DNA from 2 places in the Azospirillum agricola genome. Region 1 is predicted to be linked to the other one. Evidence: predicted binding sites of a transcription regulator. Region 1 holds the regulator's gene; the other holds the start of a gene.
What was found. Region 1 encodes HrcA, which represses chaperone genes, less so after heat shock. Its sites were predicted from a motif close to GTTAGCACTCNCCNNNGGNGAGTGCTAAC; they were not measured.
Positions count from the first base shown of each region.

Region 2: the regulator HrcA is predicted to act here: its motif matches at 10,588-10,616, upstream of groES (co-chaperone GroES).

Region 1 covers NZ_JAIFZR010000005.1:1,014,464-1,030,233, reverse strand. The annotation lists gene trpS (tryptophan--tRNA ligase) at 1-902, shown strand, start outside; gene JN22_RS19835 (pyroglutamyl-peptidase I family protein) at 918-1,535, shown strand; gene JN22_RS19830 (helix-turn-helix domain-containing protein) at 1,570-1,944, opposite strand; gene JN22_RS19825 (hypothetical protein) at 2,351-2,569, opposite strand; gene JN22_RS19820 (alpha/beta hydrolase) at 2,851-4,395, shown strand; gene JN22_RS19815 (Pathogenicity locus) at 4,429-4,665, shown strand; gene JN22_RS19810 (YifB family Mg chelatase-like AAA ATPase) at 4,680-6,209, opposite strand; gene JN22_RS19805 (creatininase family protein) at 6,419-7,165, shown strand; gene hrcA (heat-inducible transcriptional repressor HrcA) at 7,321-8,361, shown strand; gene grpE (nucleotide exchange factor GrpE) at 8,351-9,025, shown strand; gene JN22_RS19790 (response regulator) at 9,175-9,540, shown strand; gene JN22_RS19785 (DUF1848 domain-containing protein) at 9,564-10,442, opposite strand; gene JN22_RS19780 (hypothetical protein) at 10,578-11,090, shown strand; gene JN22_RS19775 (hypothetical protein) at 11,155-11,358, opposite strand; gene dnaK (molecular chaperone DnaK) at 11,977-13,902, shown strand; gene dnaJ (molecular chaperone DnaJ) at 14,054-15,211, shown strand; gene JN22_RS19760 (GGDEF domain-containing protein) at 15,513-15,770, shown strand, end outside.
Region 2 covers NZ_JAIFZR010000005.1:1,268,390-1,284,159, reverse strand. The annotation lists gene JN22_RS21095 (substrate-binding domain-containing protein) at 1-329, opposite strand, end outside; gene JN22_RS21090 (LysR substrate-binding domain-containing protein) at 488-1,417, shown strand; gene JN22_RS21085 (zinc-binding alcohol dehydrogenase family protein) at 1,434-2,444, opposite strand; gene JN22_RS21080 (hypothetical protein) at 2,643-2,909, shown strand; gene JN22_RS21075 (FAD/NAD(P)-binding protein) at 3,183-4,709, shown strand; gene JN22_RS21070 (hypothetical protein) at 4,761-5,753, opposite strand; gene JN22_RS21065 (response regulator transcription factor) at 5,924-6,613, opposite strand; gene JN22_RS21060 (DMT family transporter) at 7,047-7,967, opposite strand; gene JN22_RS21055 (hypothetical protein) at 7,975-8,310, opposite strand; gene groL (chaperonin GroEL) at 8,545-10,188, opposite strand; gene groES (co-chaperone GroES) at 10,241-10,531, opposite strand; gene JN22_RS21040 (hypothetical protein) at 10,940-11,083, shown strand; gene JN22_RS21035 (lysozyme) at 11,232-11,729, shown strand; gene JN22_RS21030 (COX15/CtaA family protein) at 11,857-12,930, shown strand; gene JN22_RS21025 (Crp/Fnr family transcriptional regulator) at 13,107-13,769, opposite strand; gene ccoS (cbb3-type cytochrome oxidase assembly protein CcoS) at 13,953-14,078, opposite strand; gene JN22_RS21015 (heavy metal translocating P-type ATPase) at 14,038-15,770, opposite strand, start outside.

The DNA.
Region 1 (15,770 bases):
ACGAATGCATCTTCTGCGTCGTCGATCTGCACGCCCTGACCATCGACCAGGATTCCGAGGTCCTGCGCAACAACATCCGCGAGGTCGCCGCGGCCTACATCGCCGCCGGCATCGACCCGGACAAGAACATCCTGTTCAACCAGTCCTTCGTTCCAGGCCATTCGGAACTGAGCTGGATCCTGTCCTGCCACACGCCGCTCGGCTGGCTGAACCGGATGACCCAGTTCAAGGAGAAGGCCGGCAAGCAGAAGGACATGGCCAACCTCGGCCTCTACGCCTACCCGACGCTGATGGCCGCCGACATCCTGCTCTACAAGGCGACCCATGTCCCGGTCGGCGAGGACCAGAAGCAGCATCTGGAACTGGCCCGCGACATCGCCGGCGCCTTCAACCGCCGCTACGGCACTGAGTTCTTCCCGCAGCCCGAGCCGCAGATCCTCGGCGAGGCGACGCGCGTCATGAGCCTGCGCGACGGCAAGAAGAAGATGTCGAAGTCGGACGAGTCCGAATATTCGCGCATCAACATGACCGACGACGCCGACACCATCGCGCAGAAGATCCGCAAGGCCAAGACCGACCCGGAACCCCTGCCCGAGACCGTCACCGAGCTGGAGGCGCGGCCCGAGGCCGACAACCTCGTCACCATCTACTCCGCGCTCGCCGCCCAGAGCCGCGAGCAGACGCTGGCGCAGTTCGCCGGCGCCCAGTTCTCCGGCTTCAAGACCGCGCTGGTCGATCTGTCGGTGGCCAAGCTGGCGCCGATCACCACCCGCATGCAGGAGTTGCTGGCCGACAAGGCGGAGATCGACCGCCTGCTGCGCAAGGGCGGCGAGCGCGCAGCCGCCATCGCCGAGAAGAACCTGAACGACGTCAAGGACATCATCGGCCTGCTGCGGCCATAAGACGGCGTGCCCGCGATGACGGCCCCCATCCTGCTCACCGGCTTCCACCCCTTCGGCGACCGGACGGTCGATCCGACCGCCCTGCTGATGGAACGGCTGGCTGGCGAGCCGGGGGTCGTCGCCGCCACCCTCTCCCCGCTCTACGACGTCTGCGGCGAGGAGATGGCGGCCCTGCTCGACCGCCACCGGCCGATGGCGGTGCTGGCCTTCGCCCTGTCCGAGCGCACCGCCTCCATCCGGATCGAGCGCCTCGCCTGGAACCGCGACGAGAGCGCACAGGCCGACGCCGCCGGAACGGTGCGCGAGGAGCACACCATCGTTGCGGACGGGCCGACCGCCTACGGCTCCACCCTGCCGGTGCCGCACGTGATGCGGGAACTGGCGATGGCCGGCCTGCCGGTGACGTTCGGGGATTTTGCCGGCGGCTTTCTTGGCAACCACCTGTTCTACCGGACCCGCCACATCGTCGAGACGGCGGGGATGGACGCGCCGATGGGCTTCTTCCACATGCCGCCGCTGCCGGAGCAGGCGCAGGCGGCCAGGGGACAGCACGGCTTGGCGCTGGAACGGCAGGAGCTGGCCGGGCGGGTTTTGGTGGACATGCTGCGCCGCGCCCTGGACAGGGTCGGCTGATTTTCCACCGCGACCGGCGCGCGGAACGGCGCGCTCAGGCCAGCTTGGCGGCGCGGCGGCTGTCCGGCGGGTTGACGATGACACGCAGCCCGGCCAGGAAGGCGCGGCCGGCGTCGGTCAGGGTGACGATCTTGCGGCGGCGCTCGCGCGGATCCTCCTGCGCCTGCACCAGATCCAGCCCGGCCTTGCCGAAGCTGTGCCAGCGGCTGAGCGCGGCGACGTTGCGCGACGCCGAGGATTGGGCGATGCCCAGGCGTTCCGCCAGCTCTCCGATCGAAATGCCTTCGCTCTGCGCGATGGTCATGAAACTCAGCGCGTATTGGATCGGCAGGTCGGGGTCGAGCTTGCGGAACGCCTCAAGCACCTGGACGACGGTGGCAACCTCGTCGTGACGGACGCGGGCCGGCATCAGACTGCCTCCACGACGTCCGGCGCTACCGCGCGCGCGACGGTGGTCCCCAGCGGGCCGGTGTGTAGATGATGTTCAGGCGTCCAAGCCATAGGATGACTTCCCCGTTTTCCCGCCGCAGGTCGAACGACCCGTTCGGCGCTGCCCAGAGGGCGTGTTCAACGAAGAGACGGTGACCGCAAAAGCCCAGAAAGACACTCATGGGATCCTCTCGATGTCCGGAAGTCACGTTCGCCCAAGGGCTTGAAGGTCGGGACGCGCATGTTGCGGTTTTGGGCATGGGTGGCGGCCGGGGCGGCCGGGTCGCCGGATCGGGCGATCCAGGCGGTTACGAGGGTTTTCATCGTGATGCTCCAGGGGTTGAGTGGCGCCGGGGCGAACGCACCGGCGGATCCGGTATCGCCGGTCAGCGATACGGTTGCAACGTCAAAAATGTCCGCGCGTCAGAAAGGTTCCGATCGCGGATGGGATAGGCCGGATCGAACCGCCGCTCCCCGGCGGCCGGGCTCCCGGCGGTCAGGCCGATGTCGCGCCGCAGATGCTCGCCCAGCCCGTCTTCCAGCCGGTCCGTCCCGCCGCCGGAATCGAGCCAGCGGCTCCGCAACGCCGTCCACAAGGTCGGCATGGTCTTGTTCCTTCCGCATGAATTCCCGCCGTCGGACCATCCGGCGTCGGGTGTCGCAATAATTCCGCTCTCGGATGTGTTGCGTCAAGCGGTGATCCGGGTCCGCTCGACAGCGCCCAAACGCCGCTGTGACAATTTTGCACCGTGCCATCGGTGTTTTGTGGCGCGAAAGCCGGGGGACCGGCGCGACTGGACAATTGGTGGTGGCTCGGTCAAACAATCCGGTTCCGGGGAACCCCCGCGTCCACCCCGCCTGTTTCCCTTCACGCGAGTCCTCGCCCGTGCCCGTCTGCGCCCGTCCCGCGCGGCCCTGGTGGTCGCGGATCGCCCTGTCGGGGCTGGCCCTCGCGACGTTGGCAGCCGCGACCCTGGCCGGTCCGGCCCCGGCGGCGGCCCAGACGGCGACCCAGGCGCGCTTCACCCCCGGCCCCTGCTGGTTCAGCGTTCCGGACGGCGAGGCCGCGCTGTGCGGCACCGTCGCCGTTCCGGAACGGCGCGACCGCGCGGCGGCGGGCGGCTTCCGCCTGCCGGTCGCGGTCCTGCTGAGCACCGCGCGCCAGCCCGCCCCCGACCCGGTCCTGTTCCTGGAGGGTGGGCCCGGCGCCTCCCCCTTCGGCAGCGGCGAGGCGGTGGAGGAACGGATGGAGGTGTGGTGGGAGCTGTCCGCCGCCTTCCGCCGCACCCGCAACGTGATCCTGTTCGACCCGCGCGGGGTCGGCCGGGCCGAACCGGACACCGATTGCCCGGAGCTGGACGCCGCCGGCGCCACTCCGCACATCCGCCCGATGCCACGCGAGCAGCGGGCGGCGGCCGAGCGAGCGGCGGTCACCACCTGTCTGAACCGTTTCAAGGCGACCGGGCTGGACAGCGCCCAGTTCTCCACCCCGATCGCCGCCGACGACGCGCTGGACGTGGCGACCGCGCTGGGCGCCCAACGCGTCAACCTGTTCGCGGTGTCCTACGGCACCCGCGTCGCGCTGGAGATCCTGCGCCGGCAGGGTCCCCGCGTGCGCAGCGCCGTTCTCGATTCGGTCTACCCGCCCGACGTCAACGCGCAGGAGGAGGCGCCCTGGCTGGCCCAGCGCGTGTTCCGCCGGCTGTTCGACGACTGCGCCGCCAACCGCGCCTGCCGGGCCGCCTACCCCAATCTGGAAAAGCGCTTCCTCGATCTGGTGGAGCGGCTCGACCGCAACCCGGTGGACCTCATCGTCGGCGACTTCGAGGCGCGCCGCGCCCTGCGCCTGACCGGCGCCGCGCTGATCGCCGCCGGGATGGAGGCGATGTCCACCGGCGAGGCGGTGCCCTCGGTGCCGGCGATGATCGACCGCACCGCAAGGGGCCGCTACGACATGGTCGCCGAGTGGGCTCCGTCGAGCTGGCTGGGCGACACCGAGATCGCCGACGGCCTCGCCTTCTCCGTCGAATGCCGGGAGACGGTGAACCCGGCCGATCCCGCCAGACGCGCCGAAAGCGCCCGCCGCTTCCCGCCCTACGGCACGATCGCCGCCGACGACCCCGGCCGGCGCGTGTGCCGCCTGTGGCCGGCGGGAACGCAGGAGCCGACGGAGCGCCTGCCGGTGGCGAGTCCGCTGCCGGTGCTGCTGCTGTCGGGCGCCTACGACCCGGTGACGCCGCCGGAATGGGGCGAGCGGGCGGCGGCCACCCTGCCGCGCAGCCGCCATCTGGTGTTCCGCAGCGCCGGCCATCTCGTCACCTCCGGCGAGGATTGCGCGATGGCCGCCGCCGTCACCTTCGTCGAGACCGAGACCCTGCCCGCCAACATCTGCCCCGGCGCCGCCAGGCCGCCCCAGTTCGACGGGCCGTGACCCCCGTCCCCCCTCTTTTCCAGGAAACCCGCGATGCCCTTCCCCAGCGATGAACGCGACCGCCTGCTGTCCGTGAAGGGCGTCGGCCCGACGGTGATCGCGCGGCTCGAACAGCTCGGCATCGAGCGGCTGTCCACGCTGGCCGAACAGGACGCCGCCGCCTTGTGCGGCGCCGCCGCCGCGATGCTCGGCAGCAGCTGCTGGAAGAACAGCCCGCAGGCGCGCAAGGCCATCGAGGCGGCCATCGCCCTGGCCCGGACGCCTGCCTGAAGACTCCGGCCCGCTCAGCGCCCCGGCGCGATGCGGCGATAACTCAACCCCTCGGCGATGTGGCGCCGCCGCACGCCGTCGACGCCGTCCAGGTCGGCCAGCGTCCGCGCCACCCGCATCACCCGGTGGTAGCCGCGCGCCGACAGCTTCAGCCGCTCGGCCGCCTCGGTCAGCAGGGCGCGGCCGGCGGCGTCGGGACCGGCGACCCGTTCCAGCAGCTCGCCATCCACCTCGGCGTTGGTGCGCAGCGGTGCCCGGCCGGCCGGGGCCAGCGCCGCGTAGCGCTCCGCCTGGATGGCGCGGGCGACGGCGACGCGGGCGGCGACCTCGGCGCTGCCCTCCGCCGGCGGCGGCAGGCTGAGGTCGGCCGGGCTGACGGCGGGCACGTCGATGTGCAGGTCGATGCGGTCGAACAGCGGGCCGCTGATCTTCGACTGGTAGTCCCCCGCGCATTTCGGCGCGCGGGCGCAGGCCAGCGCGGCGTCGTCGAGATGGCCGCAGCGGCAGGGATTCATCGCGGCGACGAGCTGCACCCGCGCCGGGTAGGTGACGTGGTGGTTGGCGCGGCTGACCACCGCCTTGCCGGTCTCCAGCGGCTGGCGCAGCGCCTCCAGCAGCGGGCGCGGAAACTCCGGCAGCTCGTCGAGGAACAGCACGCCCTGGTGCGCCAGCGAGATCTCCCCCGGCTTGGCGCGCGAGCCGCCGCCGACCAGCGCCGGCAGGCTGGCCGACTGGTGCGGCGCGCGGTAGGGCCGCTGGCGCAGCAGCTTGCCGCCCTCCAGCAGGCCGCCGACGCTGTGGATCATCGACACCTCCAGCGCCTCCGCCGGGTCGAGCGGCGGCAGCAGGCCGGGCAGCCGCGCCGCCAGCATCGACTTGCCGGATCCGGGCGGCCCGATCATCAGCAGATTGTGCGAGCCGGCGGCGGCAACCTCCAGCGCGCGCTTGGCGGTCTCGTTGCCCTTGACGTCGCGCAGGTCGGGCGCCAGCGCCTCCGCCTCCTGCACGCGCGGCCTGGGCGGGGTCAGCACCTGGCTGCCCTTGAAATGGTTGATCAGGGCCAGCAGCGTCGGCGGCGCCAGCACGTCCAGCCCCGGCCCGGCCCAGGCCGCCTCGCCGCCGCAGGGCTCCGGGCAGATCAGCCCGCGGTCGCGGGCCAGCGCGTCGATCGCCGCCGGCAGCACCCCCGCCACCGGGCTCAGCGCCCCGTCCAGCGCCAGCTCGCCGAGTGCCACGTAGCGGGCCATCTCGACGTCGGGCAGCACGCCCATCACGGTCAGCAGGGCGAGCGCGATCGGCAGGTCGAAATGGCTGCCCTCCTTCAGCACGTCGGCGGGGGCGAGGTTGACGGTGATCCGCTTGGCCGGCAGCGCCAGACCCAGAGCGTGCAGCGAGGCGCGCACCCGCTCCCGGCTCTCGCCCACCGCCTTGTCGGGCAGCCCGACCACGGTGAAGGCGACGATCCCGCCGGACATCTGGACCTGCACGTCGATGCCCAGCACCTCGATGCCCTGGAACGCCACCGTGTTGACGCGCGCAACCACCGACACACCTCGATTTCAGGAAATGCACGCGAGTGTAGGGGCCGGCCGACGAAAGCGCCAGCCTGGGATGCGGAGACCGCCCCCCGACCCGACGGCGGCGCCGGGCCGCCCCCCGCATTTGAGCGGTTGCCCGGCGGCGCCGACGCTCTAGGATTGCCATTCCGGGATTGCTGATCCGCGCCGGACCCCCGCATCGAGGAACCAACATCGTGCAGCTTCACCTGAGCACCTGGGCCGAGGTCGAGGCCTATCTGAAGACCTCCAAGGGCATCGTCATGCCGATCGGCTCGACCGAGCAGCATGGCCCCAACGGCCTCGTCGGCACCGACGCCATCTGCGCCGAGGTCATCGCGCGCGGCGTCGGCGAGGCGACCGGCGCTCTGGTCGGCCCGACCATTCCGGTCGGCATGGCGGTGCACCACATGGAGTTCCCCGGCTCCATGACGCTCAAGCCCTCGACCCTGATCGCCCTGCTGCGCGACTATGTCGGCTCACTCGCCGAGCACGGCTTCGAGCGCTTCTTCTTCGTCAACGGCCATGGCGGCAACATCGCCACCGTGCGCGCCGCCTTCTACGAGATTTACGCCGAGCAGCGCGCGCTGAAGGGCCGCGACGCCCCGGACCTGCGCTGCACCCTGGTCAACTGGTGGGAGAACGCCGAGGTCGGCCGCCTGTCGCGCGAGTTCTACCCCGGCAAGGAGGGCTCGCACGCCACCCCCAGCGAGGTGTCGCTGACCCAGTACGCCTACCCGGACTCCATCAAGAGCGTGGCGATGGAGCCCGAGCAGGCTCCGGCCGGCGGATTCCACGACGCCCGCGACTTCCGCCGCCGCTACCCCGACGGCCGCATCGGCTCGGCCCCCGGCCTCGCCCGTCCGGAGCACGGCCGGCAGTTCCACGAGGCGGCGGTCGGCGCCATCGCCGCGCAGTACCGGGCCTTCCTCGCCGAGGCCTGAGCGGTCCGCCGCCATCCTTGCCCTTGCGCCAAGGGAGAGGGACCGCGGCCGATTGCCCGGAGACCACACCCCGCACGTTGATTCGAAGGCCCGACCCTCCTAAATTCGGACGGCGTTGACGCAACCGCGTCGGCGCCGTCCTTTGCGTACGGGCCATGATCAGCGAGTTGAACCAGCGGTCGCGCGAGATTTTCCGGTTGATCGTCGATGCCTATGTGGCGTCGGGCGAGCCGGTCGGCTCGCGCACGATCTCGCGGCGGCTCGGCATGGCGCTGTCGCCGGCGACCATCCGCAACGTGATGGCCGACCTGGAGGAACAGGGGCTGCTCTACGCCCCGCACACCTCGGCCGGGCGCATCCCGACCGACGCCGGCCTGCGGATGTTCGTCAACGGGCTGCTGGAGATCGGCTCGCTGACCGAGGACGAGCGGGTGTCGATCGAGGCGAAATGCTCCGCCTCCGGCCGCGCCCTGCCCGACGTGATGTCGGAGGCCTCGACCATGCTGTCCGGCCTGTCGCACTGCGCCGGGCTGGTGATGGCGCCCAAGACCGACCGGCCGCTCAAGCACATCGAATTCGTCTCGCTGGGGCCCGGCCGCGCGCTGGTCGTGCTGGTCAACGAGGACGGGCTGGTCGAGAACCGCGTCATCGAGGTGCCGCTCGGCCTGCCCGCCTCGACCTTGCAGATGGTGTCGAACTATCTCAGCGCCCGGCTGGTCGGCCGCACCCTCGACGAGGCCCGCCAGGAGGTCCTGCACGAGATCCGCGAGCAGAAGACCGAGCTGGACGAATTGTCGCGCCGCGTCGTCTCCGCCGGGCTGGCGACCTGGGCCGGCACCAGCGGGGCCAACGCCGGGCAGCTCATCGTCCGCGGCCAGTCCAGGCTGCTGGAGGACGTCACCGCGCTGACCGACCTGGAGCGCGTCCGCTCCCTGTTCGAGGCGCTGGAGACCAAGGAGGCCATGCTGCGCATGCTGGACGCCACCGGCAAGGGCGACGGCGTGCAGATCTTCATCGGGGCCGAGAACGTGCTGTTCAACCATTCCGGCTGCACGATGATCATCTCGCCCTTCCAGAACAGCCGGGAACAGGTGATCGGCGCCATCGGCGTCATCGGCCCGACCCGCATGAACTACGCCCGCATCATCCCGCTGGTGGACTACACCGCCAAGGTGGTCAGCCGTCTTGTCGGCTGATCCCGCGCCGGACCCACCGCCCCCTTTCACCCGCCTCAATCGACCGAACGAAGAAGCCGAGAATCCCATGAGCGAAGAGCAGAACAAGCCCGCCGACGCCGAGGTCGAGCCGACCGCCGCCCCCGCTCCCGAAGCCGCCGCAGCCGGCACCGGCGACGACCGCGTCGCCGCGCTGGAGGCCGAGGTCGCCACGCTGAAGGACCAGCTTCTGCGCGCCATGGCCGAGACGGAGAACACCCGCCGCCGCGCCCAGCGCGATCGCGAGGACGCCAGCAAATACGCCGTGACGAGCTTCGCCAAGGAGCTGGCGGCGGTGGCCGACAATCTGCGCCGCGCGCTCGACGCCGTTCCCGCCGAGGGCCGCGAGCAGGACGAGATGCTGAAGGGCCTCGCCGTCGGCGTCGAGGCGACCGAGCGCCAGCTCTTCGCCGCCTTCGACCGCGCCGGCGTCAAGCGCATCGACCCGGCCGGCGAGATGTTCGACCCGAACTTCCATCAGGTGATGTTCGAGATCGAGAACACCGGCAAGCCGGCCGGCACCGTCGTGCAGGTGCTCCAGCCCGGCTACACCATCCACGGCCGCCTGCTGCGCGAGGCCATGGTCGGCGTTGCCAAGGGCGGTGCCAACGAACCGGGCGGCCAGCACATCGATACGAAGGCGTAACGGTTCGGCTTTGAAACGATCCGCAAGGCCGGCCGCACATGGGCCGGCCTTGCGGGCGCCTGTTGACGCGGGGCGCGAAACTTCCTACGCCTTCGGGACGCGCAATCCTTACGGCCCGAACCAATGCGGCCCCCAGGAGGAAAAGCCTCATGCCCAAGAGCGTCCTGACCGTCGACGATTCCAAGACCATCCGCGACATGGTCGGCTTCACGCTGCAAAAGGCGGGCTACGCCGTGACCGAGGCGGCGGACGGCCTCGCCGCCCTGGCCCTGGTCAACCAGCGGAAGTTCGACTGCGTCATCACCGACCTGAACATGCCGGGCATGGACGGTCTGGCGCTGACCAAGGCCATCCGCGCCAACGCCGGCAACCGCGCCACGCCGATCCTGCTGCTGACCACCGAGGCCGACCCGGCCAAGAAGGCCGCCGGCCGCGAGGCCGGGGCCACCGGCTGGCTGGTGAAGCCTTTCAACCCGGAAAAGCTGGTCGAGACGGTCAGGAAGGTCTGCCCGTAAGCGGGATCCCGCCGAGCCGGGCCTCAGCGGATTGGGCGGGGAAACAGGAACTCGCCCTCCGGGTCGTGCGCCGCGAAGCGCCGCTGCGCCGTCGCCCGGTCCGCCACGGCGTAGCAATAGACGCAGCCGTGCGGGCAAGTGTCGTACTCGCCGATGTCGCGGCTTTCGGCGCAGAGGCAACCGGGCCGGTTGCCCTTCTCCCGCGCCGCCAGAACCCGCCCGGCCACCTCCGACAGCCGCGCCGCGTCGACGCAGCGCGCCGCCCCGACCCCCGCCACCCCGGCCAGATCCGGCTGGGTGCAGAGCGTCAGGGCCATCCCCTCCCCCGCCGCGATGCCGGCCAAATCGGCCAGCAGGGCGCGCTTCTCCCCCGCCTCCGGGTCGCGCCAGCCGATGCCGGCGGCGGCGAGGTTGCGCGCCGTCTTGCGATAGGGTTGCAGGAAGGACAGCACCGCCTCGTCGCTGACGCCGCGCAGCGCGCCGGCCAGCCGCGCGAAGGTCTCGCGGTGCCAGGCCGGTGGCGTGGCGTCGGTCACGGCGACCGGATCGTAGCGCCAGACCACCGCCCGCGGTCCCCAGCGGTCGCGCACCGCTTTCATGTGATCGACGGCGACCCGCCAGTCGGGAACCGAGCGCTCCAGCGCGGTCGGCAGGCCGGTGACGCTGTACTGGACGATGAAGGGAAAGCCGGCCTCCGACACCGCGCCCAGCCCGTCGAGGAACGGCCCGAGATTCTTCGTCCAGAACACGAAGCCCTCCACCGCCGGCTTCGTCAGATCGACGCGGTAGGTCTGCCCGCCATAGGGATTGACCGTCCGACAATAGCCGGCCTTCAGGCGGTTGAGGAACCAGCGGCCGTAAAAGGCCGGGATGTCGGTCTTGTAGCTGCACGAAACGATCATCGGACCAGGATGGGCATCCGCCGCCCGCGCATCAAGGCCGGGTCAAAAAAGCCATTCCCGATGACCGACACGTGGCGATTGGCGCGGTTCGTTCGAGCGCCTACAGTGCGCCGCGACCGGAACAGGGGACAAGGCATGAGCGGCGAACGAGCGCAGGGCGGCGAAACCACCGAAGGCCGGATCATCGGCTGGAACGACACCGTCCGTTTCCGCCTGCCCCCCGGCTGGGCCGCCGACGTCGAGGAGCATGAGGGCCAGCCCGTCGCCACCTTCCGTCCGCCGCCGCCGGCCGGCGGAACCCTGCGGCTGGTGACCGACCGGGTCACGCCGAAGCCGGACGCGGGCGGCGTCGCCGCCACCTTGCAGGAGATGGCGCTGCGCTTCGTCCGCCCCCAGGATTCGCGCGCGAGCGACCGCAGCGTCGAAACCCGCGAGGACGGCGCGACGATCGCGCAGGCGATGATGATGACCGACGAGGACGGCCGGGCGGAGACCCATTATCTCTGGCTGGTCGGCACCGCCCGCGACGGTCGCGCGGCGGTGGCGATGTTCAGCTTCGCCCTGCCCGCCATCCTGGACGGCGACGAATCCTGCGCCGCGATGCTGGGCCGGATCGACGAGGCGATCCGCACCGCCGACATCCTCTAACGCCGCGGCGTCGGTCGGCGGGCACCCCCATGCCCGTCGCCGCGGCCGGGACGGCGACCGCCGTTCAGCAGTGGCCGGCGCCGCTCGCCATCAGCACCTTCAGGCGCGTGGCCTTGGGATCGTGGGCGACGGCCGCCTCCTCGGCGGCCAGGGAGGCGAGACTGAGGAAGCGCGCGAGGTCGTCGAGGTCGCAGCGCGCCGCGTCGCTCATCAGGCTGTCCAGGCAGGACTTGATGGCCAGAGCCACGTCGCGTCGTTCATCCGTCATAGCGCTTCCCTTTCACGCTCTTGTGCCGCTGGTTTGTGCCGCCGGACGCCTTGTCGGGCGCTGCCTGGAAAATGAAAGGACGAGCCGCCGCCAGCCGGGATGGCCGAACCGAGCCGAACCGGAAACAGGGCGAACGGCAGCTCCCTTACCTCCAAAGAAGGTAGCATCATCCTTTCTCGATTTCACTATTAGAATCTTGGGACATTGAATAGACACGGCAACTGGCAATTGATTCCTGGATAATAATCACACGGTTTCTTGTTAATGAAAAGTTAATGACCTTGTCTACTTATCGGTTTCTCGGTTAAAGACTTGTAACAGGAGAAACGATATGATTCAAACGCGGTGAATATCGGGGTATATACGATGCATCCTTGAATACGGGGGTATTCTATTCAGAAGCGAGACCGCCGCCGCGACGCAGCCGGTCTCCCCGCCGGCGTGCTTTTCCCCGCTTTTGCGGGTTGAACCGACCAGCACACCGTTGCAGCCCGAAACGCGCCCGCCTATATCTCCGCCAGAAGTGATCCACCCAAACCGTTCCACCGATCCCAGGGGATCGCGGCGGTGCCGGAACCGACGGGCCGCCACGCATCTGCCGAACACAAGAGGCTGAACATGAGCAAAGTGATTGGTATCGACCTCGGCACCACGAACTCCTGCGTCGCCGTGATGGAAGGCGGCAGCGCCAAGGTCATCGAGAACGCCGAGGGCGCCCGCACGACGCCGTCGATGGTCGCCTTCACCCAGGGCGGCGAGCGCCTCGTCGGCCAGCCCGCCAAGCGCCAGGCCGTCACCAACCCGGAAAACACCCTCTTCGCGATCAAGCGTCTGATCGGCCGCCGCTACGACGATCCGCTGACCAAGAAGGACCAGGGCCTCGTTCCCTACAAGATCATTTCCGGCGACAACGGCGACGCCTGGGTCGAGGCCCACGCCAAGAAGTACAGCCCGAGCCAGATCAGCGCCTTCATCCTCGGCAAGATGAAGGAGACGGCGGAGAACTATCTGGGTGAGAAGGTCACGCAGGCGGTCATCACCGTCCCGGCCTACTTCAACGACAGCCAGCGCCAGGCCACCAAGGACGCCGGCAAGATCGCCGGCCTGGAAGTGCTGCGCATCATCAACGAGCCGACGGCCGCCGCGCTCGCCTACGGCATGGAGAAGAAGGGCACCGGCATCGTCGCGGTCTACGACCTCGGTGGCGGCACCTTCGACATCTCGGTGCTGGAGATCGGCGACGGCGTGTTCGAGGTGAAGTCGACCAACGGCGACACCTTCCTCGGCGGCGAGGACTTCGACAGCCGCGTCATCGAGTATCTGGCCGAGGAGTTCCAGAAGGAGCAGGGCATCGACCTGCGCAAGGACAAGCTCGCCCTGCAGCGCCTCAAGGAGGCCGCCGAGAAGGCGAAGATCGAGCTGTCCTCGACGACGCAGACCGAGGTCAACCTGCCCTTCATCACCGCCGACCAGACCGGCCCGAAGCACCTGAACATCAAGGTGACCCGCGCCAAGCTGGAAGCCCTGGTCGACGATCTGGTGCAGCGCACGATCGAGCCCTGCAAGGCCGCCCTCAAGGACGCCGGCCTGAAGGCGAGCGAGATCGACGAGGTGATCCTGGTCGGCGGCATGACCCGCATGCCCAAGGTCATCGACGCGGTGAAGCAGTTCTTCGGCCGTGAGCCGCACCGTGGCGTCAACCCGGACGAGGTGGTCGCCATCGGCGCCGCCATCCAGGGCGGCGTGCTGAAGGGCGAGGTCAAGGACGTCCTGCTGCTCGACGTCACCCCGCTGTCGCTGGGCATCGAGACGCTGGGCGGCGTCTTCACCCGCCTGATCGACCGCAACACCACGGTGCCGACCAAGAAGAGCCAGGTCTTCTCGACCGCCGAGGACAACCAGAACGCCGTCACCATCCGCGTCTTCCAGGGCGAGCGCGAGATGGCGCAGGACAACAAGGCGCTGGGCCAGTTCGATCTGGTCGGCATCCCGCCGGCCCCGCGCGGCGTGCCGCAGATCGAGGTGATCTTCGACATCGACGCCAACGGCATCGTCAGCGTCACCGCCAAGGACAAGGCGACCGGCAAGGAGCAGCAGATCCGCATCCAGGCCTCGGGCGGCCTGTCGGACGCCGACATCCAGAAGATGGTGAAGGACGCCGAGGCCCATTCGGCCGAGGACAAGAAGCGCCGCGAGCTGGTCGACGCCCGCAACCACGCCGACGCGCTGATCCACACCACGGAGCGGACCATCAAGGAGAACGCGGACAAGATCCCGGCCTCCGACAAGACCGCCGCCGAGGCCGCCGTCGCCGAGCTGAAGGGCGTGCTCGACGGCGACGACCTGGAGACGCTGAAGGCCAAGACCGAGGCCCTGGCCCAGGTCTCGATGAAGCTGGGCGAGGCGATGTACAAGGCCGGCCAGGGCGAGGCCCCCGGCGCCGGCGGCGACGACGCCGCCGCGGCGGGCGCCAAGCCGAACGAGCCGGGCGTCGTCGACGCCGACTTCGAGGAGGTCCAGGACGACAAGAAGAAGTCGGCCTAAGCCCATCCCTTGGGCAGCTTCTTTTTGATACGGACCTGACGCGAGCATCGTTGGCCCGCCGCCTTTCCCCGGCGGCGGGCCTTCGGTATGCTGGGGTCAGGTTGCAGCGTGACCCGGACAGTTTGGACCAGACGTAAGGCGGTCGGCCCCCATGGCGAAACAGGATTATTACGAGCTGCTCGGTGTGGAAAAAGGCGCCAGCGCGGATGAGCTGAAGAAGGCTTACCGCAAGATGGCGATGCAGTACCACCCGGACCGCAACCAGGGTGACAAGGAGGCCGAGCACAAGTTCAAGGAAGTCAGCGAGGCCTACGAGATCCTCAAGGACGACCAGAAGCGCGCGGCCTACGACCGGTTCGGCCACGCCGCCTTCGAGAATGGCGGCGGACGCGGCGGGCCGGGCGCCGGGGCCGGCGGCTTCAACTTCGACTTCGGCGGCGGGGCCGGCGGCTTCGCCGACATCTTCGACGAGATGTTCGGCGAGTTCATGGGCGGCCGGCGCGGCGGCGGCGGCGCCTCGGGGCGCGGCCAGGACCTGCGCTACAATCTGGAGATCGGGCTGGAGGAGGCCTTCAAGGGCACCCAGACCAACGTGCGCGTGCCGACGTCGGTCCAGTGCGACGGCTGCAACGGCTCGGGTGCGGCGGCGGGGACCCAGCCGATCACCTGCCCGACCTGCCAGGGTCACGGCAAGGTGCGCGCCCAGCAGGGCTTCTTCACCATCGAGCGCACCTGCCCCGGCTGCCACGGCGCCGGCAAGGTCATCAAGGACGCCTGCAAGACCTGCGGCGGCGCCGGCCGCCTGCGCAAGGAGAAGACCCTCCAGGTCAACATCCCGGCCGGCGTCGAGGACGGCACCCGCATCCGTCTGGCCGGCGAGGGCGAGGCGGGGCTGCGCGGGGCGCCGGCGGGCGACCTCTACATCTTCCTCGCCATCGCCCCTCACCCGATCTTCCAGCGCGACGGCGCCAACATCCACTGCCGCGTGCCGATCCCGATGACCACGGCGGCGCTGGGCGGCACGGTGGAGGTGCCGACCATCGACGGCACCCGCACCAAGGTGACGGTGCCGCCGGGCACCCAGTCCGGCCACCAGTTCCGCATCAAGAGCAAAGGCATGTCGGTGCTGCGCAGCCCCCAGCGCGGCGACATGTACATTCAGGCGGTGGTGGAGACGCCGGTCAACCTCACCAAGCGCCAGCAGGAATTGCTGCGCGAGTTCGAGAGTGGCGGGAAAGAAGGTTCGAATCCACAATCAGAAGGTTTCTTCGCCAAGGTGAAGGAATTGTGGGAAGACCTGAAGGATTGAAAGTTTCAAAAAGCTTCAAAGCCCATGAAACGGAACGGAGGCGGCGCAATGCCGCCTCTTTTTTTGTATGATGTTTGTCGCGGCCGCCCCACCCTGATAGGGTACCTTTTTTGGCGAAAGCCATTGCCGGGCGAAACATGCCTGTGCAATTTGCCAACGCGTTTCCCCTTTGACTGTGCTGGGAACAGGCCGCGTCATGCTCGGTAACCCGTCCTTCGCGGATTTCATCCGGAGCGACCAGATCAGAGACCTGATTGTGCCGTCCGGGCATTCGCCCATCCTGAACCGGCGGCGGGCGGCGATGATCCATTCGCGTGTCCGCATGGTGGCGATGGTCTTCGGGCTGCTGACGCCGCTGTGGATCATCATCGACGTGACGGTGTTCAACTGGCCGTTGTCCGCCGCCCTCGCCGCGCTGCGGCTGACCGCCAGCGGCGCCTTCCTGGCGCTCGCCCTCGACCCGCGCCCCTGCGACGACATCAAGGACGCGTGGTGGCGGCTGGCCGCGCTGCTGGCGATCCCGACCCTGTTCTTCACCATCTCGCACCCGCTGCTCTAC
Region 2 (15,770 bases), 250 kb from region 1:
CGGTCCGCCGCCACCATGTCGGGATGCTCCAGCCCGACCCCGGCGCAGAAGGCGCGGAAACCCGCTGCCGTGCCGCCCGCCACCAACCGGGGCCGCGTGTCCGGCCCGCCGCCGAACTTCGCCGCCGCGTCCTGGACCGGGCCGCGCAGGGCCGGGCTGCCGACGATCCAGATGCCGCGCTCCTCCGGCGGCGGGCGCGGGGCCGGGGGCGGAGTCAGCGCGGCGGTCTGGCGCGGGCTCTCGACGCCGGGAAACTGACAGCCGGCCAGCAGGGCGGCGGCGGCCAGAGCGGAGGCGAGGAACAGTCTGTGGGTCACGCTGTGGGTCATGGTGGAACCTCCCGAACCGATGTGCCGGTGCTTGTCTTGGGGAGCGTGACGCTCCCTGTCGATACCGTAACGTCCACCAACACCGGTCGGACCGCTCGCCATCCATGCGAACTCCGGATAGACTGCCCATTATCAATTCAGGCATGGAATGGTTGACGATGCCGCTTCCCGATCTCGACATCGACGCGCTGCGGGCCTTCGTGACGGTGGCCGAGGCCGGCGGCTTCACGGCGGCGGCCGACCGGCTGGGCCGCACCCAGTCGGCGGTCAGCGTCAAGATCAAGAAGCTTGAGGACATGCTGGGCCGCCGGGTCTTCGACCGCACCAGCCGCTCGCTCGCCATCACCCATGACGGGGAGCTGCTGCTGGGCTACGCCCGCCGGATGCTGGAGCTGAACGACGAAACGGTGCGCCGCTTCACCGAACCGGCGGCGGAGGGCGAACTCCGGCTGGGCGTCGCCGAATATTTCCTGTCGGACCATCTGCCGCGCGTGCTGCGCCAGTTCACCAAAATCCACCCGCGCCTGCACATCGACGTGCGCGTCGGGCTGTGCGGCGATCTGGTCGAGGGGCTGGAGTCCGGCGACCTCGACCTCGTGATCTCGCGCCGCGACGCCGGCGAGACGCGCGGCCGGGCGATCTGGCGGGAACCGCTGCGGTGGGTCGCCGCCCCGACGCTGGAGCTGTCCCCCGACGCGCCGCTGCCCTTCTGCGCCCTGCCGGCGCCCTGCGTCTTCCGCAACCGTGGGCTGGCGGCGCTCGGCGAGGCCGGGCGGCCCTGGCGGGTGGTCTACACCAGCGCCAGCGTCATGGGGGTGCAGGCCGCCGTCCGCGCCGGGCTGGGGGTGGCGGTGCTGAGCGAATCCTCGGTGCCCGAGGACGCACGCCGGCTCGGCCCCGAGGATGGCCTGCCCGAACTGGGCGAGGTCGAGATGGCCATCTTCGGCGAGACCCCCCGCAACCGCCGGCTGGCCGAACCGCTGGTCGGCTTCATCACCGACAGCCTGTCGGCGATGAAACTGCCCCGCTCCTCCCAGGGCCCTTCCCAGGGCCCGACGCTGGTCGTGTCGTCCCAGGAAGCAGCCTGAGCGCGGATCTCCGGGCTCAGAAGCCGGCGAGGACGATCTTGCCGCGCGCCGTGCCGCTCTCGATCAGCGCGTGCGCCCGGCGCAGGGTCGCCGCGTCGATCCGGCCGAGCGTCTCGGTCAGCGTCGTGCGCAGCGTCCCGTCATCGACCAGCCGCGACACCTCGGCCAGCAGCGCGCGCTGCTCGGCGATGTCGGCGGTCTGGAACAGCGAGCGGGTGAACATCAGCTCCCAATGCAGCGAAACACTCTTGCGCTTCAGCAGCCGGACGTCGATGGGGGCCGGGTCGTCGATCAGGCCGATGCGGCCCTGCGGCGCCACGATCTCGACCAGGGCGGGGAAATGCCGGTCGGTCGCGTTGGTCGAGAAGACCGCCTCGACGCCGCTCAAGCCCAGGGCGCGGATCTGCTCGGGCATCGAGCCGTTGTGGTCGATCACGTCGTGCGCGCCCAGCCCGCGCACCCAGGCCGCCGTCTCCGGACGCGACGCGGTGGCGATGACGCGGATGCCGGTCAGTTTTCGCGCGAGCTGGATCGCCATCGAGCCGACGCCGCCGGCCCCGCCGACGATCAGCAGCGACCGCCCCGCCTCGCCGCCGCGCACCAGACCCAGCCGGTCGAACAGCATTTCCCAGGCGGTGATGGCGGTCAGCGGCAGGGCGGCGGCCTCGGCGAAGCCCAGGCTCTTCGGCTTCGGGCCGACGATGCGCTCGTCGACCAGATGGAACTCGCTGTTGGTGCCGGGCCGGTCGATGGCGCCGGCGTAGAACACCGTGTCGCCCGGCCGGAAGCCGGTGACCTCCGGCCCGACCGCCTCGATCGTGCCGGCGGCGTCGAAGCCGAGCACCCGCAGGGCACCGTCGGCGGGGGCGACGCCGCCGCGCAGCTTGACGTCCACCGGATTGACCGACACCGCCTCCACCCGCACCAGCAAGTCGCGGCCGGTCGGGGTCGGCGTGTCGATAACGGTGTCGATCAGGGAATCGGCCTCGGCGATGGGCAGGGGCCGGTGGTATCCGATGGCCTTCATGGAACGGAACCTTCCTTCTGTTGAACGGGACGTGCCGATCCGCAGGATGGACCGCTCCGCCGGATATCGGAAATTCATAGTTCTTGTTTCATCGATCCGATTCAGCGATCGATCCGTTCGGGAAGAGGCGTGGAATAAGCGGGGCGGCGGACGTGTTGTCTCCTGCATGGCGCTTCCGCCCTTTCAAGGTCCACGACCATGAGCACCGTCCGCGTCGCCCTCCTGTCCTCCCTGCTGCTGTCCCTGACCGGCTGCGTCGCCTACGATCCCTACGCGGCCTATCCCGCCTACCCGACCTACAGCGCGCCGGTCGTGGTCGCTCCGCCGCTGTACGCGCCGCCGCCGACCGTGGTCTTCCGCGGCCATTACGGCTATGGCGGCCCCGGATACGGCCGCGGCTACGGCTATGGACACCGGCATGGCTGGGGCGGACCGCACGGAGGCCACGGCGGACGCTGGCGCTGACGCTCCGCCCGACGCTCGGGGCGCCATAAATCTACAAACCTACAAGACTGTGCGGAAACAATTCCGCACAGCATCTTGCGTTTTCCGTCCGGACGCTCCACAGTTGGCGCGCGCTCCACGCCTGTGGTAAAGATCCGCTTAACAAGCGGAACGAGCAGACACGCGGCCGACGCGCCCCTCTCGACGCCAGCGGGACGCCAACGGCCGGTCTTTTTCCCGAACCCTCTTGGCCAAGCCTTTGGCCAAACCCTCGTGGAAGGACGGATGACCGTGATGCCTGCACAGCCCCACCGTGCCCATCCCCTCGCAGCGCCAGCCGAACGCAGCATCGCGATCATCGGCGCCGGCTTCACCGGCAGCGTTCTGGCCGCCCATCTGCTGCGCAACGCCGAAGCGCCGACCGCCGTCCATCTGATCGAGTGCGGCGGCTGCCACGGCACCGGCCTCGCCTATTCGACCTCCAACAGCACGCACCTGTTGAACGTGCGCGCCTACAACATGAGCGCCTACCCCGACGACCCGCGCCATTTCCTGCGCTGGCTGTGGAGCCGCGAGGGCGACGGCCATGTCCCGCCGAGCGGGCACGCCTTCGTCTCGCGCGCGCTGTACGGCGCCTACATCAAGGACGTGCTGGCCGAGGCCGAGGCGAACGCCTCCCCCCAGGCCCGGCTGCGCCTGATCCGCGGCGAGGCGGTGGATCTGCGGCCCGACGGCGGGCGCGTCCATGTCCAGCTCGGCGACGGCCGCCGGCTGACGGTCGACGACGCGGTGCTGTGCATCGGCAATTTCCCGCCCTCGCCACCGTTCCTCGAATCGGAGACCGCCGGCGCCGCCTTCGCGTCGGAGCGCTTCATCGGCGACCCCTGGGATCTCGGCGCCATCGCCCGCATCGACCGCGACGCCCCGGTGGTCATCCTGGGCACCGGCCTGACCATGGTCGACACGGTGTCGACCCTGCTCGACCAGGAGCATCGCGGACCGATCACCGCGGTGTCGCGCCGCGGCCTGCTGCCGCACCGCCACCAGGAGGCGCGGCCCTACAAGTCCTTCCTCCACCCCGACGTGCTGCCGAGCACCGTGCTCGACGTGCTGATCGCGCTGAAGGGCGACGCCCGGCGCGCCGAGGCGGCCGGTTTCGACTGGCGCGCGGCCTTCGACGCGCTGCGCCCGCACCATCACCGCATCTGGGCGCATCTGCCGATGGAGGAGCGCCGCCGCTTCCTGCGGCACGCCCGCCCCTTCTGGGAGGTCCACCGCCACCGCATGGCGCCGGAGGTGGCCGACCGCATCGACGCCGCGCGGGCCGACGGCCGCCTGCGCATCCTGGCCGGCCGCCTGCGCGACGTCGCGCTGACCGACGACCAACAGGGTCTGAACATCCAGGTGGCGGCGCGCGGCGGCGAGACGCCGCACCATCTGCCGGCGGCGGCGCTGATCAACGCCACCGGCACCAACTGCGATTACGGCCGAATCCGCCACCCGCTGGTGCGGGCGCTGCTCGACCATGGGCTGGCGCGGCCGGATCCGCTGCGTCTGGGGCTCGACGTGACGATGGACGGGGCGGTGATCGGCGCCGACGGGCAGGCCGTCCCGCGGCTCTTCGCGCTCGGGCCGGTCAGCAAGGCGCCCTTCTGGGAAATGACGGCGGTGCCGGAACTGCGCAGCCAATGCGCCCAGGCGGCCGAACGGCTGCTGGGTCTGGGCGGCGGCGCGCTCGCCGGGCCGATGGCCACGGTCACGCCGGCGGCGCCGGGGGGCTGGACCAACGTTGCGCCGGGTCTGAACGCCCGGTCCGACTGAGGCCCGGAAGCGCCCAACCCCGCCCGTCCAGCCCGCCGCCCGGCCCGCCGCTCAATCCCGCTGGACGGCTCCGGCGATGTTGCGCAGGACAATGACGGTGCGGTCGTCGTCCTGCGTCGCGCCGTCGCGCAGCAGGACGGCCGCCGCCAGGGTTGGATCGACGTCGTGCAGGCCGCGCTCGATGAACAGGACCGGCAGGCGGGCGCAGCCGTCGCTGTGCAGGACGACATGGTCGCCCGGTTGCCACAGCAGATGCACGCTGGCCGGCATTTGGGGGTTGTAGCCCACCATCGCCCAGCGCGCCGCCAGCGAGGTGACATGGTGCCGCCGCACCACCGCGCCGGCCACCGTGCCGAGCGCGGTGTAATCCACCGAATCGGCGTCGAACCGCAGGACCGCCGCCGTCACGTCCGCGCCCTCGCCGGCGTCCCGCCGGATGGCGCCGATCACCATCTGCGGCGACAGGCCGGGCGCCGTCGCGGCGACCACCGCCTCGGCGCGGCGGGCCAGGGCGCCGGCCCCTTCCGCGCCGTCCACCAGCAGGGCGACCCCGCTGCCAGTTCCATCCGCGCCAGCCGTGCTGCGCAGGACCCAGCCATCGGCGCAGGCCGCGGCACCCGGCTTCGGCAGCATCGCGACCCCGGCGATGGCCGGAGCGCCGACGGCCGGCTCGTCGGAGCAGCCCGGCCGCAGCACCCGCGCCAGAATGGTCAGGCCGACGCCGGGCGTGGCGTGGGCGGCGAAACGGTCGGCGCGCGCGCGGGCCAGCGTCACGCCGTCGCTGTCGGGGGAGGCGTCCGCCCCGGTGTCGCGGTCGCAGGCGAGGCATTCCACCCCCTCCCGCCGGCCCCAACGGCGCAGCAGCAGCATCCCGCCGGACCGCGCCAGGACATGGCCGGCCAGCGCGCCGACCACGGCGTCGAGACGTTCCGCCTCCGCCGCCGACAGCACGTTCTCGGCCAGCGCCGCGGCGAGATCCCGCGCCGCCACGGCATCAGCGGCCGAGGCGACGTCGATTCGATGATGGCAATGGTCGGGCAGCATCGAAAGAACGCTCCTGGAGACGCGGCGTGGGTCAACGGGAAGGGAGTGTACGTCCACCCGCCGTCCGAACCCAAGCGATAGCCGGCTCCCGGATGCGGCAAAGCCGCAGGCGGCCTGATGTCCTTCCCGCCCGCCCGGCCGGAAACGCCGGGCGCGGGAAGGGCCGCAACTCAGGGGGCACCCATCTCGACCATGGCGGCCATCGACGGCAGGCTGGACGGAACCGGCCAGGGAAGGTTGCGGGCGCGCAGCATCTCCGCCGCCTCCCAGAGCCGCCCCAGCCCGACGATCGACCGGCAGCCGGTCTTCTCCATGATGCGGGCGCGGTGGACCTCGACGGTCTTGATGCTGATGCCGAGCTCCCAGGCGATGGTCTTGCTCTGCTTGCCCTCGACGATCAGGCGCAGCACCTCGGACTCCCGGCGGCTCAGCAGGCCCAGCCGGCGCGAGGCGTCGCGGCCGCGGTCGCGCTGCTGGGCCTGCGGGTTCTCGCTGGCGAGGCAGGCGCGCACCCGCTCCAGGAAGGTGCCCGTGGTGAAGGGGTGGGCGAGGCAGTCGAGGGCGCCGGCCTTCATCGCGCCGACCGCCGCCTCGACGTCGCCCTGGTCGGTGACGACCAGCACCGGCAGGTCGTGGCCCTGCAAGGCGGCTTCGGCCATCAGTTCCCGCGCGGTCATGTCGGGCAGGCTGCTGCGGATGACCAGGCAGGCGGAGGCGGTGCCCAGCACCGTCAGCGCGTCGGCGCCCGTGCTGTGGACCCGGCAGGCGATGCCGGCGGCACCCAGCGCCCGCGCCAGGGTGCTGCGGGTCGGGAGATCGCCGTCGACGATGTGAACGAGGCAAGCGGTTTGCGTGAGCATCAGAACGGCCCTCCACCACACAAGGGGCATCCGGCGCGGGGCCGGGTTGAGGTCTTGGTGGTTCTCCGGTTCATCGAACCACCGTCATGCCCACAGTCTAGTGGCGTTGCCCGTGTCTTGGCTTCCTGAAGGAGGGATAGCGCGGGTGGCAAATGGGATATCGGGGATAATATCCGTGAGGGTGGTGATCCAAGATCCTCGTTCGATAGTACGCGCGTCACGAAACGGCCAAGTCACCACCCGACGGCCAACCAAACTGTTCCTGCATCCTTAACGAAATACGAAGAAAAGACCAGAAGATAAATGGTGGTTATCAAGGGAGAAGGTTGGCAAATCCATGTCTGAACTTGCCGATCCGGCGCAAGGGTCGGACCGCATCGCGATTACAAAATGTCGTCCGGCAAGCACAAATATCTGGAAGGAAAGGAAAGTCTCAAGCACGGCGCCGGGTGGCGAGCGCGATGCCGGTGGCGATCAGCGCGATGCCGATCCCGTGATAAAGATGCGGCTGTTCGCCGAGGAACAGCACCGCCAGCAGACTGCCGAAGACCGGCACCAGATGAATGGTCAGGCCGGCGCTGTTGGCGCCGACCAGCTCGACCACGCGGTTGAAGCAGAGATAGGCGACGATGGACGGGAACAGCGCGACGTAGCCGACCGCCAGGAAGGTGGTCGCCGTCGCCTCCACCGGGCGCTGGGTCAGGCTTTCCCAGATGTAGAAGGGCAGCAGTTCCACCGCGCCGATGGCGAAGGTGACCAGAATGAAGCTGAAGCCGTGCACCACCGGCTTGCGGCGCAGCAGCGTGGTGTAGGCGGCGTAGACGGCGATGGCGGTCAGCATCCACAGGTCGCCGGCGTTCAGGCTCAAGCCCAGCAGAGCGGCCGGGTCGCCGTGGGAGATCAGCGTCAGGGCGCCGGCCAGCGAGACGACGATGCCAACCCCCTGCGCCGGCCGCACGCGGTCGCGGAACAGGAGGAAGCTCATCAGCACGATCATCACCGGCATCGAGGACTGGAGCATCACGGCGTTGAGCGCCGTCGTCGAGTTCAGCGCGATGTACTGGAAGGTGTTGAACATGCCGATGCCGAGCGTGCCCAGCAGCAGCACGGCCGGCCAGCGCGCCCGCAGCGCCGCCGCGTCCCGGCGCAGATGCGGCCAGGCGAAGGGCAGCACGATCAGCGTGCCGAGCACCCAGCGCCAGAAGGCCAGACCGATCGGAGGAACGGCGCCGGCGACCGCCCGCCCCATGACCGCGTTGCTCGCCCAGAACAGGGGCGGCAGCATCATCAGCAGCCAGGCCTGGTCGATCAGGCGGCGTGCGGCGGTCGGCGGGACGGCGCGGTCGGTGCTCATGGCAGGGTCAGCTGCGGCGGCGCGGCGAGGCGAAGACGGAGGCGGCGGTGGGGCCACTCGACTGCGCTCCCGGCCCGGTGTCGTCGCTGCGGTACACGCTGGCGCGCGTCTCGCGGCGGGGGCGCGGGCTGTCCTCGCGGCTTTCGCGCGGCGGCTTGGGGGGCTGGCGCAGTTCGGCGTCGAGTTCGGCGACGCGCTTCACCAGCGCTTCGCGGATGGCGGGGGCCGCGTGGGACTTCAGCGTCGCAAGCTGCTCCTTGAGCTGCGCCAGCTGGCGCTGCTTCTCCTCGCGGGTGCGCTTGATGGCGACGTTGTCGGAATGCTGGCCCTCGAAGGAGCGCATGAAAAGGCCCTCGTAAAAAACAGTCTAGCGACCGCGGCCCCGATCTGGGACCCGGCGTGGAGGCGGGATTATTGGGAGGCGCCCCCGTCAAAGCAAGCCGGAGTTCGGCTTGACTTTCGGGAAAGGCGGCTGGGAAAGCCAGCCGTGAAACCGCGGTCCGGCATGGAAAAGGGGCGCCCCCTCGCGAGGGCGCCCCCTTCCGAACCAAAGCGTCGGAACGCCGTGGACTTCCTATTAGAAGCCCATGTCGTCCATGCCGCCCATGCCGCCCGGCATGCCGGCCGGAGCAGCCTTCTTCTCCGGCTTCTCGGCGATCATCGCCTCGGTGGTGATCAGCAGGCCGGCGATCGAGGCCGCGTCCTGAAGGGCGGTGCGGACCACCTTCACCGGATCGATGATGCCGGCGGCGACCAGATCGGTGAACTCACCCTTCTGGGCGTCGTAGCCGTAGTTGGTGTCGGCCTGCTCGAGCAGCTTGCCGACGACGATCGAACCGTCGGTGCCGGCGTTGTAGGCGATCTGACGGACCGGCGCCTGGAGGGCGCGGCGGATGATGTCGATGCCGACGCGCTGCTCGTCGTTGACCGGGACCAGCTTGTCCAGCGCCTTGCCGGCGTACAGCAGGGCCGAACCGCCACCGGCGACCACGCCCTCTTCCACCGCGGCGCGGGTGGCGTGCATGGCGTCGTCAACGCGGTCCTTGCGCTCCTTCACCTCGACCTCGGTCGCGCCGCCGACGCGGATGACCGCGACGCCGCCGGCCAGCTTGGCCAGACGCTCCTGGAGCTTCTCGCGGTCGTAGTCCGAGGTGGTCTCCTCGACCTGGGCGCGGATCTGGCCGCAACGGGCCTCGATGTCGGCCTTCTGGCCGGCGCCGTCGACGATGGTGGTGTTCTCCTTGGAGATCACGACCTTCTTGGCGGTGCCCAGCATGTCGAGCGTGACGTTCTCGAGCTTGATGCCGAGGTCTTCCGAGATGACCTGGCCGCCGGTGAGGATGGCCATGTCCTCCAGCATCGCCTTGCGGCGATCACCGAAGCCCGGAGCCTTGACGGCGGCGATCTTCAGGCCGCCGCGCAGCTTGTTGACCACCAGCGTGGCCAGCGCCTCGCCCTCGATGTCCTCGGCGATGATCAGCAGCGGACGCGAGGACTGGACGACGGCCTCCAGAACCGGCAGCAGCGGCTGCAGGCCCGACAGCTTCTTCTCGTGCAGCAGGATGTACGGATTCTCGAGATCCGCGATCATCTTGTCGGCGTTGGTGATGAAGTACGGCGACAGGTAGCCGCGGTCGAACTGCATGCCCTCGACGACGTCCAGCTCGGTGTCCAGGCTCTTGGCCTCTTCCACCGTGATGACGCCCTCGTTGCCGACGCGCTCCATCGCCTGGGCGATCATCTTGCCGATCTCGGCCTCGCCGTTGGCGGAAATGGTGCCGACCTGGGCGATCTCGTCGTTGGTCGTGACCTTCTTGGCGCGGGCCTGGATGTCGGCGACGACGGTGGCGACGGCGATGTCGATGCCGCGCTTCAGGTCCATCGGGTTCAGGCCGGCGGCGACCTTGGTCACGCCTTCGCGGACGATGGCCTGAGCCAGCACGGTGGCGGTGGTGGTGCCGTCACCGGCCAGATCGTTGGTCTTCGAGGCGACCTCGCGGACCATCTGGGCGCCCATGTTCTCGAACTTGTCGGCCAGCTCGATTTCCTTGGCGACCGACACGCCGTCCTTGGTGATGCGCGGGGCGCCGAAGGACTTCTCGATCACGACGTTGCGGCCCTTCGGGCCGAGCGTGACCTTCACCGCGTCGGCCAGGATGTCGACGCCACGCAGCAGCTTTTCGCGCGCGGAGGGGCCGAACTTAACGTCTTTGGCAGCCATGTCTCGATTCCTCTGAATGTCGAATGTCGAAGAGAAGGATGGGCGGAGGTCTTCAGGCCTCGATGACGCCCATGATGTCGGATTCCTTCATGATCAGGTAATCGACGCCTTCGATCTTCACTTCGGTGCCGGACCACTTGCCGAACAGGATGCGGTCGCCGGCCTTGACGTCCAGCGCCACGACCTTGCCGGCCTCGTCACGGGCACCCGGACCGACGGCGATGATCTCGCCTTCCTGCGGCTTTTCCTTGGCCGTGTCGGGGATGATGATCCCACCCTTGGTCTTGGTGTCGGACTCCAGACGCTTGACGACGACACGGTCGTGCAGCGGGCGGAACTTCATGGGATGGCTCCTTGAATCAAGGCTTGGTCTTGGGAACGGTTGGCCGGCGGGATTGTGTTAGCACTCCCCCTCGGCGAGTGCCAGACAGCTAATAGAACCCCGTTTTGGATTCAAGAGGCTCGTTTCGAATTTTGACGCGAATGCCGGAAAACATCTCCTCATCTCCCGGCCAAGCCCTTGCGCCCCTTGGCATTTCCAGCCGGCTGCGGTGGCTGCCGATGACCGGGCTTCTGAAAAGAATCACAGTCTCCCGCCCCTCGGGCCGGCGGATGGGCCGGCCTTCGACGGGCAGCCGCCCCTGCGCGCCCCCCCTGTGACCACCCCCTGTGACCGCCATCACAGCCAAATGATCCGCAATTTCCTAAAATTTTATCATTCAAACGACGTTACGGCGTGGAGGCGCCATCGATGAGCAACGACCAAACCGATCCCCAGGAGCGCGCGCTGTGGCTGACCGAGGCGTTGCTGGAATTCACCACCATCGCCGGGTTGGTCGCGCTGCTCTTCGCCCTGTTCCTCCTGTTCGGGATAATCCAGGACCCACCCCGGTAGGACCGCGCTCCATCGACGGACGGCACTCGCTTCATTGAATGGTTTTCGGCAGAAATTCTCTCGAATCCCGACGCACCATCGTATGATCGACTCCTAAAGCGGGTGTGCGGCAATGCCCCTCCCGCAAGAACCATTGGGAGGCCGGAACATGACCATCACGCCCGCGTGCCAAGCCGCCGTCGATCTGGTGAAGCATTTCGAAGGGCTCTACTTGTCCGCCTACCGCTGCCCGGCCGGGGTGGCGACCATCGGTTACGGCCACACCGCCGGCGTCGTCATGGGCGAGACCATCACCCCCGCCCAGGCGGAGGCCTTCCTGTCCGCCGACCTCACCGCCGCCGCCGGTCAGGTGGACGGGCTGGTCAGGGTGGCCCTGACTCCCGACCAGCGCGGCGCGCTCGCCTCCTTCGTGTTCAACCTCGGCAGCGGCAGTCTGGCCTCCTCCACCCTGCTCAAGCTGCTGAACACAGGCGACTATGACGGAGCCGCCGGCCAGTTCGGCCGCTGGGTCTACGCCACCGTCAACGGCGTGCACACCAAGCTGCCCGGCCTCGTCGCCCGTCGCGCCGCCGAATCGGCGCTGTTCCAAGGGCAGGTCGATCCGCAGGCCCGCGGCGGCGTCACCACCGAGGACGGCTCCGCCTGAACGAGGCCCCGGTCCGTCACTGTAGACCGGAGGGCAGGGCGATCCGGATGCGATGCGGGGATTTGACGCGGGCGCCGCTTGGCCCCACAGTGGCGAACGCCCCACCGCTGCGCTCCGGATTGCCGCCTTGACCGCGTTCGCCTCCGACCTCGCCCGCACCCCGGCCCATTCCCCGCCCTCCGACCGCCCCATCGCCTGGTGGCTCGTCGTCTGCGCCGCCATGGTGCTGGCGATGGCGGTGATCGGCGCCATCACCCGGCTGACCGAATCCGGCCTGTCGATGGTCGAATGGAAGCCGCTGATCGGCATTCTGCCGCCGCTGTCGGAAGCGGAATGGAACCGCGTGTTCGACCTGTACAAGGGCACGCCGGAATTCCGCATCTTCAACAACCGCATGGATCTGGCCGGCTTCCAGGAGATCTTCTGGTGGGAGTGGTTCCACCGGCTGTGGGGGCAGCTGATCGGCTTCGTCTTCCTGATCCCCTTCCTGCGCTTCTGGATCCAGGGCCGCATCGCCCCCGACCTGTGGCCGAAGCTGGCCGGACTGTTCCTGCTGGGCGGTCTCCAGGGGGTGATCGGCTGGTTCATGGTCAAGAGCGGGCTGGTCGACCAGCCCAACGTCAGCCATTACCGGCTGGCGCTGCATCTCGGCATGGCGATCCTGATCTATGGGCTGCTGCTGCGCACGGCGCTCGGGCTGTTCGACCCGCTGCCGCTGGCCGGCTGGCGCCCCGAGGCGGCCGGCTTGCGCCGCCATGCCCGCTGGGCGCTGGGGCTGGTCGCCGTCACCATCGTCTGGGGCGCCTTCGTCGCCGGCTCGCGCGCCGGCTACGCCTACAACAGCTTTCCGCTGATGGAGGGGCACCTCATCCCGCCGGAGATCGGCACGCTGACGCCCTGGTGGCACAACCCGTTCGAGAACACCGCGGCGATCCAGCTCATCCACCGGACGCTGGCGCTGCTGGGCGGGCTGGCCGTGCTGCTGCTGGCGGCCCGCGTGCTGCTCGCCCGCCTGCCCGGCCGCGCCGGTGCGGCGGCTCTGGCGGCCGGCGCGATGGTTCTCGTGCAGATCGGGCTCGGCATCGCGACCCTGCTGACGGTGGTGTGGATTCCGGTCGCCGCCGCCCATCAGGCCGGCGCGATCCTGGTCGTCTCGACGCTGGTGTGGCTGCTGCACGAACTGCGCCCCGTGCGGCGGTAGGGGCGCGCGCAAAGACAACCACACACAGCCGCTCACGCGTCATGCCCGGCCTTGCGCCGGGCATCCACGGCCGCAAATCGTGCAGAAGTGGTTGCTCGTGGATGACCGGGCCAAGGCCGGTCATGACGAATATCTCAAAAAGCAGGCACCCAGCCGGACGCCTCTTCCGGATGACCTCAGCTTCCCTCGGCCAGATCGTACATGGCGTCGAGGTCGGCGATCAGCACCTTGTTGCCTTCCTGGAGCGAGATGACGCCAGCGGTCTTCAGCTGGGTGAAGGTGCGGCTGACCGTCTCGGTCGTCAGCCCCAGGTAATCGGCGATGTCGGCCCGGCTCATCGGCACGAACACCGGGTTCTCCTTGTGGCCGCGCCGCGCCGCGCGCTGCGACAGCATCAGCAGGAAGGAGCAGATCTTCTCCTTCGCCGTCTTGCGGCCGAGCAGCAGCATCTGGTCCTGCGCCGCCGCCAGCTCGTTCGACGCCATGGAGAACAGGCGGCGCTGCATCTTGGGGAACTCGTCCATCAGCGCGTCGATCTTCTTGCGCGGAAAGCGGCAGAGCGACGAGCTGGTGACGGTTTCGGCGGTGTAGGCGTAGCTGTCGTTGACCGCCAGCCCGAGGAAATCCCCGGTGACGAGGAAGCCGGTGATCTGGCGGCGCCCGTCGGGCAGCAGCTTGTAGAGCTTCACCGTGCCCGACGTGACGTTGTAGAGCGCGTCGGCGCCGTCGCCCTCGCTGAACAGCGTGTGGCCGGCGTCGTGACGCACCGTCTGGAGAATGTCGGCCAGACGGCGCAGTTCCTCGGGGTCCAGCGCGGCGCAGACGGTCAGGCTGCGCACGGGACAGGCCCCGCAGGGGTTCATTTCCGTCGCGGCGCCCTTGTCCCGGGCGCGGCCCATATCGAACGGTGGCATGGATGCACCCAGCCTCTCATCGTGCATGGAGGTCATATTGGGTGCAATCGTACGGAATCGCAACCTTCGTTCGATCCGGCCCTTCCTTTGCCCATACGGACGAAAGGCTTATTGACGCTCGGGCGTGCTCTTGGACGTCGGGGCCGCCGCGTCGTCGTCGAACAGGGCGCGGTGGGCCGCCCCGTCGAGATCCTCAAACTGGCCGGACTTCAGCGCCCACAGAAACGCCGCCAGACCCAGACCGCCCAGACTGACCGCGATCCCGATCAGATAGAGAAGCTCGTCCATCACCCAAATCCTTGACCACGGCGCCGCGGGCCAGCCGCAGCGCGTTGAGAATGACGATAAGCGACGACGACGACATCGCCAAGGCCGCCAGGAGGGGAGTCAGCAGGCCGGCCACCGCCAGCGGCACCGCGAACAGGTTGTAGACCAGGGCGATGGCGAAATTCTGCCGCACCAGCCGGCCAGAGCGCCGTGCCACCTCGACCGATTCCACGATCGGCCGCAGTCGCCGGCCCTGGAACACCACGTCGGCGGCGGTCTGGCTGACGTCCACCGCGGTCGAAGGCGACATCGACACCGCCGCCGCCGCCAGCGCCGGGGCGTCGTTCAGCCCGTCGCCGACCATCAGCACGGTGCGCCCCTGCCCGGCCAGCTCGGCCAGGACGGCGGTCTTGTCGGCCGGGGTCTGCTCCGCCCGCCAGTCGGCGATGCCGAGCCGCTCGGCGACCGAGGCCACCGCGCCGCGCCGGTCGCCCGACAGCAGCCGGATCTCCAGCCCGCGCGCCTTCAGCGCCGCGACCACCGCCGCCGCGTCCGGACGCGGAGCGTCGAGGAAGACGAAGCGCCGCGGCTCGGCGCCGGGGCGCGCCAGCCACATCTCCGGCCCGGCCCCGTCCTCGGCGTCGAGCGGAGCGCCGGTGAAGCGGCGGCTGCCCAGCCGCACCTCGCCATCGGTGGTGTCGCAGGCCAGACCGGCGCCGGGAATCTCGCGCACCCCCGCCGCGACCGGCACGCCCGGCACCGCCGCGGCCAGCGCGCGCGCCAGCGGGTGGCGGCTGGCCCCGGCCAGCGCGGCGGCCAGACGCAGCTCCGGCTCGGGGATGCCGTCGAGCTGCGGCACCGGCCGCCCCTCGGTCAGGGTGCCGGTCTTGTCGAACACCACGGTGTCGATCGTGGCCAGCCGCTCAAGCGCGGTGGCGCTTTTCAGCAGGGTGCCCTGCCGCATCAGCCGGCCGCTGGCGATCACCTGCACCACCGGCACCGCCAGCGCCAGCGCGCAGGGGCAGGTGATGATCAGCACGGCGACCGCGTTCATCATCGCGACCTGCCAGGGCGCGTCCATCAGCAGGGTCCAGCCGATGAAGGTGCCGAGCGCCGTCACATGCACCACCGGGGCGTAGTGGCGCGACACCCGGTCGGCGATGGCGACGTATTTGGCGCGGCCCTGCTCGGCCACCTCCATCAGGCGGACGATCTCGGCCAGCAGCGTGCCCTCGCCGACCGCCGAGACGGTCAGCCGCAGCGGTGCGGTCAGGTTCAGCATGCCGGCGAAGACCTGGTCGCCGGGCCGCGCGGTGCCGGGCACCGTCTCGCCGGTGATCAGGCCGGTGTCGAGGTCGGACACGCCCTCCACCACCCGGCCGTCCACCGGGATGCGCTCGCCGACCGCGACCAGGATGACGCTGCCGGGCGCCACCTGCTCGGGCGTCACCACGGCGCTGGTGCCGTCGGCGCGCAGCACGGTGACCGCGTTGGCGCGCAGCCCCAGCAGCTGTTCCCCCGCCGAGCGTGCCCGGCCGCGCGCGCGCTGGTCGAGGTAGCGTCCGATCAGCAGGAAGAACAGCAGCATCACCGAGCCGTCGAAATAGGCGTGCGGCCCGCTGTTGATCGTCTCGAACAGGCTCATGCCCGTCGTCATGA